One region of the Crossiella cryophila genome, then DNA from elsewhere that is predicted to be linked to it. Evidence: riboswitches for the same ligand, from Rfam matches in the RefSeq annotation. Region 1 holds a riboswitch; each other region holds the start of a gene.
What was found. Region 1 has a riboswitch for cobalamin ahead of HNR67_RS21005 (ribonucleoside-diphosphate reductase subunit alpha). Riboswitches for the same ligand answer to the same signal wherever they lie in the genome.

Region 1 (3,544 bases):
GAGAACTCCAGGCCGTAGGCGTCGTGCAGGTCCGGGACCTCGTCCGGGGAGAACAGCGTCCACTGGCCGTCGGCGCGCACCCGGCGCAGGAACTCATCCGGCACCCAGTTCGCGGTGTTCATGTCGTGCGTGCGCCGCCGGTCGTCGCCGGTGTTCTTGCGCAGGTCGAGGAATTCCTCGACGTCGATGTGCCAGGTCTCCAGGTAGGCGCAGACCGCGCCCTTGCGCTTGCCGCCCTGGTTGACCGCGACCGCCGTGTCGTTGGCGATCTTGAGGAACGGCACCACGCCCTGGGACTTGCCGTTGGTGCCCTTGATGTGCGCGCCGATACCGCGCACCGGGGTCCAGTCGTTGCCCAGCCCGCCGGCGTACTTGGACAGCAGCGCGTTGTTGCTGATGCCGTGGAAGATCCCCTCCAGGTCATCGCCGACCGTGGTGAGGAAGCAGGAGGACAGCTGCGAGCGGGTGGTGCCCGCGTTGAACAGCGTGGGGGTGGAGCACATGAAGTCGAAGCTGGAGATCAGGTCGTAGAACTCGATCGCCCGCGCCTCGCGGTCGTCCTCGCGCAGCGCCAGGCCCATGGCCACCCGCATGAAGAAGGCCTGCGGCAGCTCGTAGCGGACCTCGTCGCTGTGCAACAGGTACCGGTCGTAGAGGGTCTGCATGCCGAGGAACTGGAACTGCAGGTCGCGGTCGGCGACCAGGGCCGCGCCCAGGCGCTCCAGGTCGAACTTGGCCAGTTCGGTGTCGAGCTGGTCCAGCTCAACGCCGCGGCGGATGAACTCGGCGAAGTAGACCGGGTACTGCTCGGTCATCTGCGCGTGGCTGGCCACCCGCTCCTCGCCCGCGAGGAAGCCGAGGGCCTCACCGCGTGCCTTGTCCAGCAGCAGCCGGGCGCTGACGTAGGAGTAGTTCGGGTCGTTCTCGACCATGGTGCGCGCGGCCATCACCGGCGCCACGCTCAGCTCGGCCGGGCTGATCCCGTTGTACAGGTTGCGCATGGTCTCGGCGAGCACGGTCTCCGCGGAGACCGCGGTCAGCCCGGCGCAGGACTCCTGGATCACCAGCGCGAGCCGCGCGGTGTCCAGCGGGGCCAGCGTGCCGTCGGCCTGACGCACCGAGAACTGCGGCGCGGCCTTGGGCGTGGACTCCGCGCGGGCCTTGGTGTGCTCCTCGCGGTAGAGCACGTAAGCGCGGGCGACCTTCTGGTGCCCGGCCCGCATGAGGGTCAGTTCGACCTGGTCCTGGATCTGCTCGATGTGCAGCGGCCGGTCCGGACCGGCGTGCCGCAACAGAGCCTGTTCCACCGACTGGGTCAGCTCGGCGATCTGTTCCCGTACGCGCGGCGAGGCGCCGGCGTCGGTGCCCTCCACGGCCAGCCAGGCCTTGGTCATCGCGACCGAGATCTTGCCCGACTCGAACGGGGACACCGCGCCGTTGCGGCGGATCACCGTGACCGCGCCCGGCGCGATCTCTGGCGAATGCACTGACACGAAAGCTGCTCCAAAATGTGTGCTGGGCGGACGAGGGCAGCGCCGGGCGACCGAGCACCCGGGTGCGGGTTCGGTTGCCGTCGCTGGGGAAGCTTGGTGAGGCGTTAGCTCTGAGGCTCGCTACAGCTCGCAGGCGATGCGGTCATACAGGTCGTCTCTCCTCGCGAGCGTCGGCGCCGATGGGCCGCGGAGTCAGAGGCAGGCGAGGGCCGACCGGGGCGCTGGTACGCCGCTCAGTCGTCCGCTCGGCCTTCCCACGAGACCGCGAACCGGGCACACCGTCGGTGCGCCCGCTGACGGCAGGTCTTCGGACTCGTGGGCGTGCCGGCCGAGGCCGGTCTCCTACTGGCCGTCGCTTCCCGGACCGTGGCGTCCAGTGCTGTACCGGCTCGATCGCTCGGCCGGTGACGGCGGTCGTTCCCACTCACCGCTGCGGGGCAGTCCCGGAGTCGCACCGGGTTCCCTGTTGCCTCACCGGGCGTTTGCGTGCCCGGTGAACCATCAGCGGAACGGATACTACATGTAGGGGTCCCCCGCGCAAGCGCGCCCAATATGGCCGTGTTTTGCGTGTCGTGCAGACATGACACGATGGGGGCTGACCGATCACGGTGCGTGGAGGTGTGTAGTGCGGGCATGGCGGGTGCACGAGCTGGGCGAGCCGCGGGATGTGCTCAAGCTGGACGAGGTTCCGGACCCGGTGGCAGGCCCCGGCCAGCTGCTGGTGAAGGTCCGGGCGACCGCGCTGAACTTCCCGGACGTGCTGATCTGCCGTGGTCAGTACCAGGTTCGCCCGCCACTGCCGTTCACACCGGGGGTCGAGCTTTGCGGTGAAGTGGTCGCGCTCGGTGAGGGCGCGACCGGCTGGTCGGTCGGCGATCGCGTCATCGCCACCCCCGCGCCGCCCAACGGCGGACTTGCCGAATACGTCACAGTCAACGCGAACGAGGTGATCCCGGCGCCGGAGTCCCTCGACGACGCGCAGGCCGCCGGGTTCCACATCGCCTACCAGACCGGCTGGTTCGGCCTGCGCCGCCGGGCGGAGCTGGCCGAGGGCGAGACCCTGCTCGTGCACGCGGCCGCAGGCGGGGTCGGCAGCGCGGCCATCCAGCTGGGCAAGGCAGCGGGCGCCACGGTGATCGGCGTGGTCGGCGGCGCGCGCAAGGCCGAGGTGGCCAAGCAGCTGGGCGCGGACCTGGTGATCGACCGCAAGCAGGAGGACGTGATCGCCACGGTGAAGGAGTTCACCGGCGGCCGCGGCGTGGACGTGGTCTACGACCCGGTCGGCGGCGACTCCTTCCGCGCCTCCACCAAGGTCATCGCCTTCGAGGGCCGGATCGTCATCGTCGGCTTCGCCAGCGGCGAGATCCCCAGCGCGGCGATGAACCACGCCCTGGTCAAGAACTACTCGCTGCTGGGCCTGCACTGGGGCCTGTACACGCACAAGGACCCGGCCTCGGTCCGCCAGGCGAGCCTGGAACTGGCCGCACTGGCCGATCAGGGCCTGCTCGACCCGCTGGTCGGCGAGCGGCTGCCACTGGCCGAGGCGCCAGCTGGCCTGCAACGACTCGCCGACGGCGACTCCGTCGGCCGGGTCGTGGTCACGATGGACTGATGGAGTTACGCGAGATCGAGGCTTTCCTGGTGCTGGCCGAGGAACTCCACTTCGGCCGCACCGCGGCTCGCCTGCACCTGACCCAGGGGCGGGTGAGCCAGACGATCCGGGCCCTGGAGCGGGAGATCGGCGGCACGCTGTTCGAGCGGACCAGCCGCTCGGTCCGGCTCACCGGGCTGGGCGAGGAGTTCCTCACCGGCGCCAGGGCCGGGCACGAGCAGCTGCTGAGCACCCTGCGCGCGTGCCAGGTGCTCGCGCGCGGGGTCAACGGCACGCTGCGGGTGGGTTATCACCCGTCGATGGGCCTGGACTTCGTCACCGGACTGGTGCGGGCCTTCGAGGCCAGGCACCCGCGGTGCGCGATCCGGCTCAACGCCACCGAGATCGGCCCGGACCTGCTGCCGGTCTTCGCCGGCGCGCAGGTGGTGCTCACCTGGTC
Region 2 (3,544 bases), 3.1 Mb from region 1:
GACTGAACTGACCGAGACCAGCGGCCAGCCCCGGCGCAAACGGCGGATGTCCCCGGCCGAACGCCGCGAGGACCTCATCGGCGCCGCACTGGAGCTGTACAGCAGCCGGGCGCCGGAACTGGTGTCGATCGAGGACATCATCACCCACGCCGACGTGTCCAGAGCACTGTTCTACCGCTACTTCGGCAGCCTGCGCGAGGTGCACGTGGCCGCGCTGCGCACCGCGGTGGACGAGCTGGTGGACCGGCTGACCCGGCGCGAGCCCGGCACGCTGATCGATCAGCTCCGCTACGCCCTCGGCGTGTTCGTCGACGTCGCCGACACCTACGCCACCGCCTACATCGCGTTGCTGCGCAGTGGATCCGTGGTCGCCACCAGGGACACCGACACGCTGGTCGACGAGGTCCGGCACGTCGCGGTGCGGGAGATCCTGGACGTCACCGGGGTCACCGAGCCGAGCCCGTTCATGCTGCTGACCCTGCGCTGCTGGGTCGCGGTGGTCGAGGGCACCCTGCTGATCTGGTTGCAGGACCGCGATCACAGCCGTGAGGAACTGATCGACTGGTTGATCGACCAGCTGGCCGCGATGACCGCGGCCACCGCCACCCGCGACCCCGTCACCGCCGCACTGCTGACCCGGATCGCCCCGGACGTCTGATCGCCCCCACCCCGGGATCCAGCAGGTGAACGTCTGGGCGCGACGAAAGTTCCGCGCAATGCCGTATCGCCACCTGATTGTGATCCTGATGACCCGTTCAGAGCTGGCTGCGCCGCTGGCGGGTGGCCTACGGTCACTGGGCCGCAGTGTTCGGGAAGCCGGTGCGAATCCGGCGTGGTCCTCGCCACTGTGACCGGGGAAGTCCCGTCTCGATCAAGGCCACTGGCCGGTTCGCCGGCTGGGAAGGCAGGAGACGTGGCCATGATCCGGGAGCCAGGAGACCGGCTGCGGCGCGCACGGAACCGTCCACGAGGTATGGAGGAGAACATGTCGGCATCCGCCGCGTCCCCCGATCGACCGACCGCCATCGCGGTGCCAGCCTGGTCCTGGCTGGTCGCCGCGGCCGCGCTGATCGTCCTGTACGTCCTGTTGCAGGAGAACGGTCTGCTGCTGGCGCACAGCTCCGAGCTGATCCACGAGTTCGCGCACGACGGGCGCCACGCGCTCGGCGTTCCGTGCCACTGAACGGGGACCCGCAGATGACTAGTCCCACCTTCGGGTCCACGCTGCTCCGCGGCGGGCTGGCCGGCGTGATCGCCGGGCTGGCAGGCGCCGCGGTGCAGTACTTCCTGACCGAGATCCCCCTGGAGGCCGCACTCGCCGTGGAGGAGGCCCGCCCGGCCGAACCCTCGGCGGGCGACCACCACGAGGAGCTGTTCGACCGGGGCACCCAGCTCGTCGGCGGGCTGCTGGCCACCGTGGTGATCGGGCTGGCCATCGGCCTGGTCTTCGCGGTCGCCTTCGCGCGGCTGCGCCACCGGCTGCCCGGCCGGGCCGACCTGGACCGCGCGTTGCTGCTGGGCGGGGTCGGGTTCCTGACGATCTCCTTGCTGCCCGGCCTGAAGTACCCGGCCAACCCGCCCGGCGTCGGCGATCCGTCCACTGTGGAGGAACGCACGCTGCTGTACCTGGCGGTCATCGTCGCGGGCCTGGTGCTGGCCAACCTGGCGCCGTGGTTCAACCGTTTCCTGGCCCGCAAGGGTCTTGACCGCTCGGTCCGGCTCGTGCTGACCGGACTGTCCACTGTGGTCCTGCTGGCGCTGGTGGTCATCCTGCTGCCCGCCAACAACGACCCGATCCCGGCGGACATCCCGGCCCCGCTGCTCTGGCAGTTCCGGCTGTACTCGCTGATCCAGCTGGCCACCCTGTGGACGGTGCTGGCCAGTGTGTTCGGCCTGCTGCTGGACCGTCAGCTGCGCAAGGCTGACACGCAGGCGCTGGCCGCATAGCATCAACGGGCCGGGGCCGCGGGGCGAGGAGCCCGCGGCCCCGGCCCTATGCTTGCCCGGTGAGCACCGCACAACAACGCTGGGCCCGGCAGCTCGCGGACTGGGCCATCCCGGCGCACGTGCTGGCCGGGGCCGCCGAATCGCCGTGGGTGTTGCCGCGTCAGGTGTTCCGCCGCCGCGCCGCCGCCCAGCTCGCCGCACCCGCCGGGGCCACCCACGACCAGGCCAGGGCCGCGCTGGCGGAATCCGGGTCGCTGCTGGACATCGGCGCCGGGGCCGGGGCGAGCAGCCTGCCGTTGCTGGCCGCCGGGCTGGTCACCGGGTTCACCGCGGTGGACGCCGACGCCGACCTGCTCGCCGCCTGCGTTGAGAGCGCGGAATCCCTCGGCGTGCCAACGCGCGGGCTGCGCGGCCGCTGGCCGGATCTGGCCATGCGGGCCGGGGCCGCCGATGTGGTGGTGTGCGGCAACGTGGTGTTCAACGTGCCCGACCTCGCCCCGTTCATCGCCGCCCTCACCGCGGCCGCCCGGCGCGAGGTGGTGCTGGAGACCGCGACCCGGCACCCGCTGATCGACCTCAACCCGCTGTGGCGGCACTTCCACGGCATCACCCGCCCAGAGGGCCCCACCGCCGATGATCTGCTGGCCGCGCTGGACGAACTCGGCGTGCACCCGCACGTCGCCCGCTGGCGGCGACCACCCGGACTCGAGCCCCGGGACTTCGCCGAACTGGTCGAGACCACCCGGCGACGCCTGTGCCTGCCAACGGAATCCGCGGCCGAGGTCGGCCGGGTGCTCCGCGAGCACGGCCACAACCCTGACCTGACAGCGGATCCGGGCGCCGCAGGTCGCGAGCTGGTGACCCTGACCTGGCCCGGCTGGGCGGACTGAGGGGTGAGCAGGCAGCGGGTCACCCAGGCCGAGGTAGCGCGTGTCGCCGGTGTGTCCCAGGCGATGGTCTCGTTGGTGCTCAACGGATCCAGTGACGTGCGGATCGCGCCGGAGACCAGGGCCAGGGTGCAGGAGGCGTTGCGCAGCACCGGGTACACCGTGGACATCATGGGCAGGCGGTTGCGCGGCAAGGGGAACAACATCCTCGGCGTGTTCAGCTACGAGTCGGTCTTCCCCTCCGGCGGCGCCGACTTCTACCGCCCGATCCTGCGCGGCATCGAGGAGGAGGCCGAGGCCCAGGGCTATGACCTGTTGCTGTTCACCAGTTCCGGCCGCCGCGCCGGCCGCCGCCAGGTGTATGAGAACGGGACCAACCGGCTGGGCATCGCCGACGGCAGCATCCTGTTGGGGCGGCACAATGATCCGGCCGAACTGGCCCGGCTGACGCGGGAGCGGTTCCCGTTCGTCTTCATCGGCCGCCGCGAGTCCCCGGCCGGACCGATCGCCTACGTCGGCGCGGACTACGTCGAGGCGACCCGGCAGTGCTACGACCGGCTGTGGCGACTGGGACATCGGCGGATCGCCTTGCTGGGCCTGGCCGGGGACCACGAACCCACCGTGGACCGGCGGCGCGGTTATGAGGTGGCCGCCCGCCGCCACCGGCGTACACCCCTTGTACTGCAACAGGAAGACCCGGACCAGGCGTG
Region 3 (3,544 bases), 590 kb from region 1:
TCCTGGTCAGCGACCACGACGGCGTGGTCGTGCTGGACCACCCGCCCGTCTAGGGATCGGGCGGGTCGGCGCGTGGTGCGCGGGATGTCTCCCCCGCGCACCACGCGCTTTTTCGTTGTCAGACCAGGGTTTCGCGGACCTTGCGGGCCGCGGTGACCAGGTGCCGCAGGGCGGGCTCGACCTCGGCGTAACCGCGGGTCTTCAGCCCGCAGTCCGGGTTGATCCACAGCCGCTTGGGCGGCACCGCGGCGGCCGCGGCCGCGACCAGGTCGGTGACCTCGTCCTGTCCGGGCACCCGCGGGGAGTGGATGTCGTAGACACCCGGACCAACGCCGCGGCTGAAGCCGGTGGCGCGCAGGTCTTCCAGGACCTCCATCTTGGACCGGGCGGCCTCGATGGTGGTCACGTCCGCGCCGAGGCCGTCGATGGCGTCGATGACCTCGCTGAACTCCGAGTAGCACAGGTGCGTGTGGATCTGGGTGGCCGGCGCGGCCCCGGCGACGGCGAGCTGGAAGGAGCCCACCGACCACTCGAGGTACTCCGGCTGGTCGGCCGCGTGCAGCGGCAGCAGCTCGCGCAGCGCGGGCTCGTCGACCTGGATGATCTGGATGCCCGCGGCCTCCAGGTCGGCGATCTCATCGCGCAGCGCCAGTGCCACCTGGTCGGCGGTCTGGCCAAGCGGCTGGTCATCGCGGACGAAGGACCAGGCCAGGATGGTCACCGGGCCGGTCAGCATGCCCTTGACCGGCTTGCTGGTCAGCGACTGGGCGTAGGTGGCCCAGTCCACGGTGATCGGCTTGGGCCGGGTGACGTCGCCGTGGATGATCGGCGGCCGCACGCAGCGCGAGCCGTAGGACTGCACCCAGCCGAGTTCGGTGGAGGCGAAGCCGTCCAGGTGCTCGGCGAAGTACTGCACCATGTCGTTGCGCTCGGGCTCACCGTGCACCAGCACGTCCAGGCCGATGTCCTCCTGGAGCTTGATCACCCGGGCGATCTCGGCGCGCATCCGCTCGTCGTACTGCGCCTGGGTGAGGTCCCCGGTGCGCAGCCCGGCCCGCGCGGTGCGGATCTCGCCGGTCTGCGGGAAGGAACCGATGGTGGTGGTGGCCAGCGGCGGCAGACCAAGGCTGGCGTCCTGGGCGGCGGCCCGCTCGGCGTAGGGCGCGCGCAGGCGATCCGCGGGCTGCAACGCGGCGACCTTGGCGCGCACCGCGTCGTCCCGGCGCGGCTCGGCGGTGGGCTGGACGGCCTCGTCGGCCCACTCACCGGTGGCGCCCTCACGGAGCGCGCGGCCCAGCAGCACGACCTCGCGCACCTTCTGCCTGGCGAAGGCCAGCCGGGAGCGGACCTCCGGCTCCAGACCGGTCTCGGCGTCCAGGTCATAGGGCACGTGCAGCAGCGTGGAGGAGGTGCCGACCACGACCTCGTCGGCCGCGCCCAGCAGCGAGACCGCCTTGGCCAGCGCCGCGCGCAGGTCCGCGCGCCACACGTTGCGGCCGTCGATCACACCGGCGACCAGGGTCTTGCCGCGCAGCGCCGGAACGCTGGCGATGCCCTCGGTGGTACCGGCCACCAGGTCGACCGCGATGGCCTCGATGTCGGTGCCCGCCAGCACCGGCAGTGCCGGGCCGAGCGGGCCGTAGAAGCCGGTGACCAGCAGCTTCGGCCGGTTCGGCACCGCGGCCAGGCGCTCGTAGGCGCGGCCCAGCGCGGCCAGCTCCTCCTCGGTGCGGTCCGCGGCGAAACCGGGCTCGTCGAACTGCACCCAGGACACGCCCTCGGCGGCCAGCGCGCCGAGCAGCTCCACGTAGACCGCGAGCAGGTCGTCCAGCCGGGCCAGCGGGTCAGCGCCCTTGGCCAGCAGCAGGAAGGTGACCGGGCCGAGCAGCACCGGGCGGGTGTCCACACCCAGCGCCTTGGCCTCCCGGTACTCCTCGATCGGCTTGCCACCGGCCAGGAAGAACACGGTGTCCTGGTCGATCTCGGGCACCAGGTAGTGGTAGTTGGTGTCGAACCACTTCGTCATCTCCAGCGGCGGCACCTCATCGGTGCCCCGCGCGGCGGCGAAGTAGGTGTCCAGGTCGTTGTCCTGGCGGTAGCGCGCAGGGACCGCGCCGACCAGGGCCGCGGTGTCCAGCACCTGGTCGTAGAAGGAGAACGTGTTGGAGGGGACCGAATCCAGCCCCGCGTCGTGCAGTTCCAGCCAGGTGGAAGTGCGCAACTCCTTGGCGGTGGCGAGCAGGGCGTCGCGGCCGATGCGGCCCGCCCAGTACTGCTCCACCGCGCGCTTGAGTTCCCGGCGCGGACCGATCCGCGGATAGCCCAGGACGGTGGCGCCGATACCGCTGGTCACAAGCTCTCTCCTCGCGAGCGTGCAGGAGTCCGGATTGATCCCAGGGCACGCCGGCGGGCGGCACGAGGCCGCGTCCGCACAAGCCCACCCGAGAGGCTTCCGGACCACCGTGAACCCGGCGGGCTCACGGACCAGTGGCAGGTCTTCGGACTCACGGGCGCCGTGCTCGCTCCTACCGGCCGTCGCTTCCCACGCTCGCGCGCAGTGCTTGATGACGGCTTTCGTTCCCGTTCACCGCTGCGGGGCAGTCCCGGATTCGCACCGGGTTCCCTCTTGCCTCGCCAAGCCGTTCAACGGCCGGGCGAACCACCAGCCTCGCGAGCGTAGCGCACCGTGGGAGCAACGCTCAGGATCTGGGATTTTCCTTAGACTCCACCGGCAGAACGGCGCAGCAGGTAGGAGTCCATGATCCACCCCTTGGCGTCCCTGGCACGTTGCCTGCTCGCCACGATCTGTTCGGCCACCGCCACCAGCGGTCCGGCGATCAGGATCTCGTCCGCGGTGCCCACGTAGGCGCCCCAATGGATGGTCGCGCCCGGTTCGTCAAGGTGTTCGAGGAAGGTGTTGTGTGCGTCGAGCATCACCAGCACATCGTCCACGCCCTCGGGCCAGCCGTCGGCGAGCCGGCGTCCGGTGGTGATCTGCACCGCACCGGCGATCTGGTTGAAGGTGATCCGGTGCCGGGCGGCCAGCGCGGACAGGCTGCTGATCCCCGGCCGCACCCGCACCTCGAAGTCCGCGCCCCCGGCCAGCACCCCCTCGACCACCGCGATGATGCTGTCGTAGAGCGCCGGATCGCCCCACACCAGGAACGCCCCGGTCTCGGTCGGCCCCAGGTGCTCGGCGATCAACTCGGCACACAGCTCGACCCGCCGCGCCCGCCAGTCCGCCACCGCCTCGACATACCCGTCGCCGTCCCGCCGCCGGGGCGGGTCCTCGACCCGAGCCACCCGGTAGCCGCCGCCGGGCACGTGGGTGTCCAGGATGACCTGGCGCAGGTCCGAGAGTTCGCGCGCCTGCCCGGCCTTGTCCAGGAAGAACACCACATCGGCGCGCCGCAGCGCGTCCACCGCCTCCACCGTGATCTGCCCCGGATCGCCCGCCCCGATCCCGACCACCTCGACCACCCGCCGCACCCGCACCCCGTTCCTCGCCGTTCCCAGTGCATCGATTGTCCGCCACGGCCGATCT

Region 2: linked by a shared signal. The riboswitch ahead of HNR67_RS33330 (CbtB domain-containing protein) and the one ahead of HNR67_RS21005 (ribonucleoside-diphosphate reductase subunit alpha) in region 1 are both predicted to bind cobalamin.
Region 3: linked by a shared signal. The riboswitch ahead of metE (5-methyltetrahydropteroyltriglutamate--homocysteine S-methyltransferase) and the one ahead of HNR67_RS21005 (ribonucleoside-diphosphate reductase subunit alpha) in region 1 are both predicted to bind cobalamin.

Annotation. Positions count from the first base shown of each region.
Region 1 covers NZ_JACHMH010000001.1:4,691,619-4,695,162, forward strand. The annotation lists gene HNR67_RS21005 (ribonucleoside-diphosphate reductase subunit alpha) at 1-1,487, opposite strand, end outside; cobalamin riboswitch at 1,775-2,011, opposite strand; gene HNR67_RS21010 (NADPH:quinone oxidoreductase family protein) at 2,119-3,105, shown strand; gene HNR67_RS21015 (LysR family transcriptional regulator) at 3,105-3,544, shown strand, end outside.
Region 2 covers NZ_JACHMH010000001.1:7,782,820-7,786,363, reverse strand. The annotation lists gene HNR67_RS33335 (TetR/AcrR family transcriptional regulator) at 47-658, shown strand; cobalamin riboswitch at 786-962, shown strand; gene HNR67_RS33330 (CbtB domain-containing protein) at 986-1,183, shown strand; gene HNR67_RS33325 (CbtA family protein) at 1,198-1,947, shown strand; gene HNR67_RS33320 (class I SAM-dependent methyltransferase) at 2,007-2,837, shown strand; gene HNR67_RS33315 (LacI family DNA-binding transcriptional regulator) at 2,841-3,544, shown strand, end outside.
Region 3 covers NZ_JACHMH010000001.1:5,277,629-5,281,172, forward strand. The annotation lists gene rraA (ribonuclease E activity regulator RraA) at 1-53, shown strand, start outside; gene metE (5-methyltetrahydropteroyltriglutamate--homocysteine S-methyltransferase) at 119-2,353, opposite strand; cobalamin riboswitch at 2,473-2,679, opposite strand; gene cobF (precorrin-6A synthase (deacetylating)) at 2,719-3,495, opposite strand.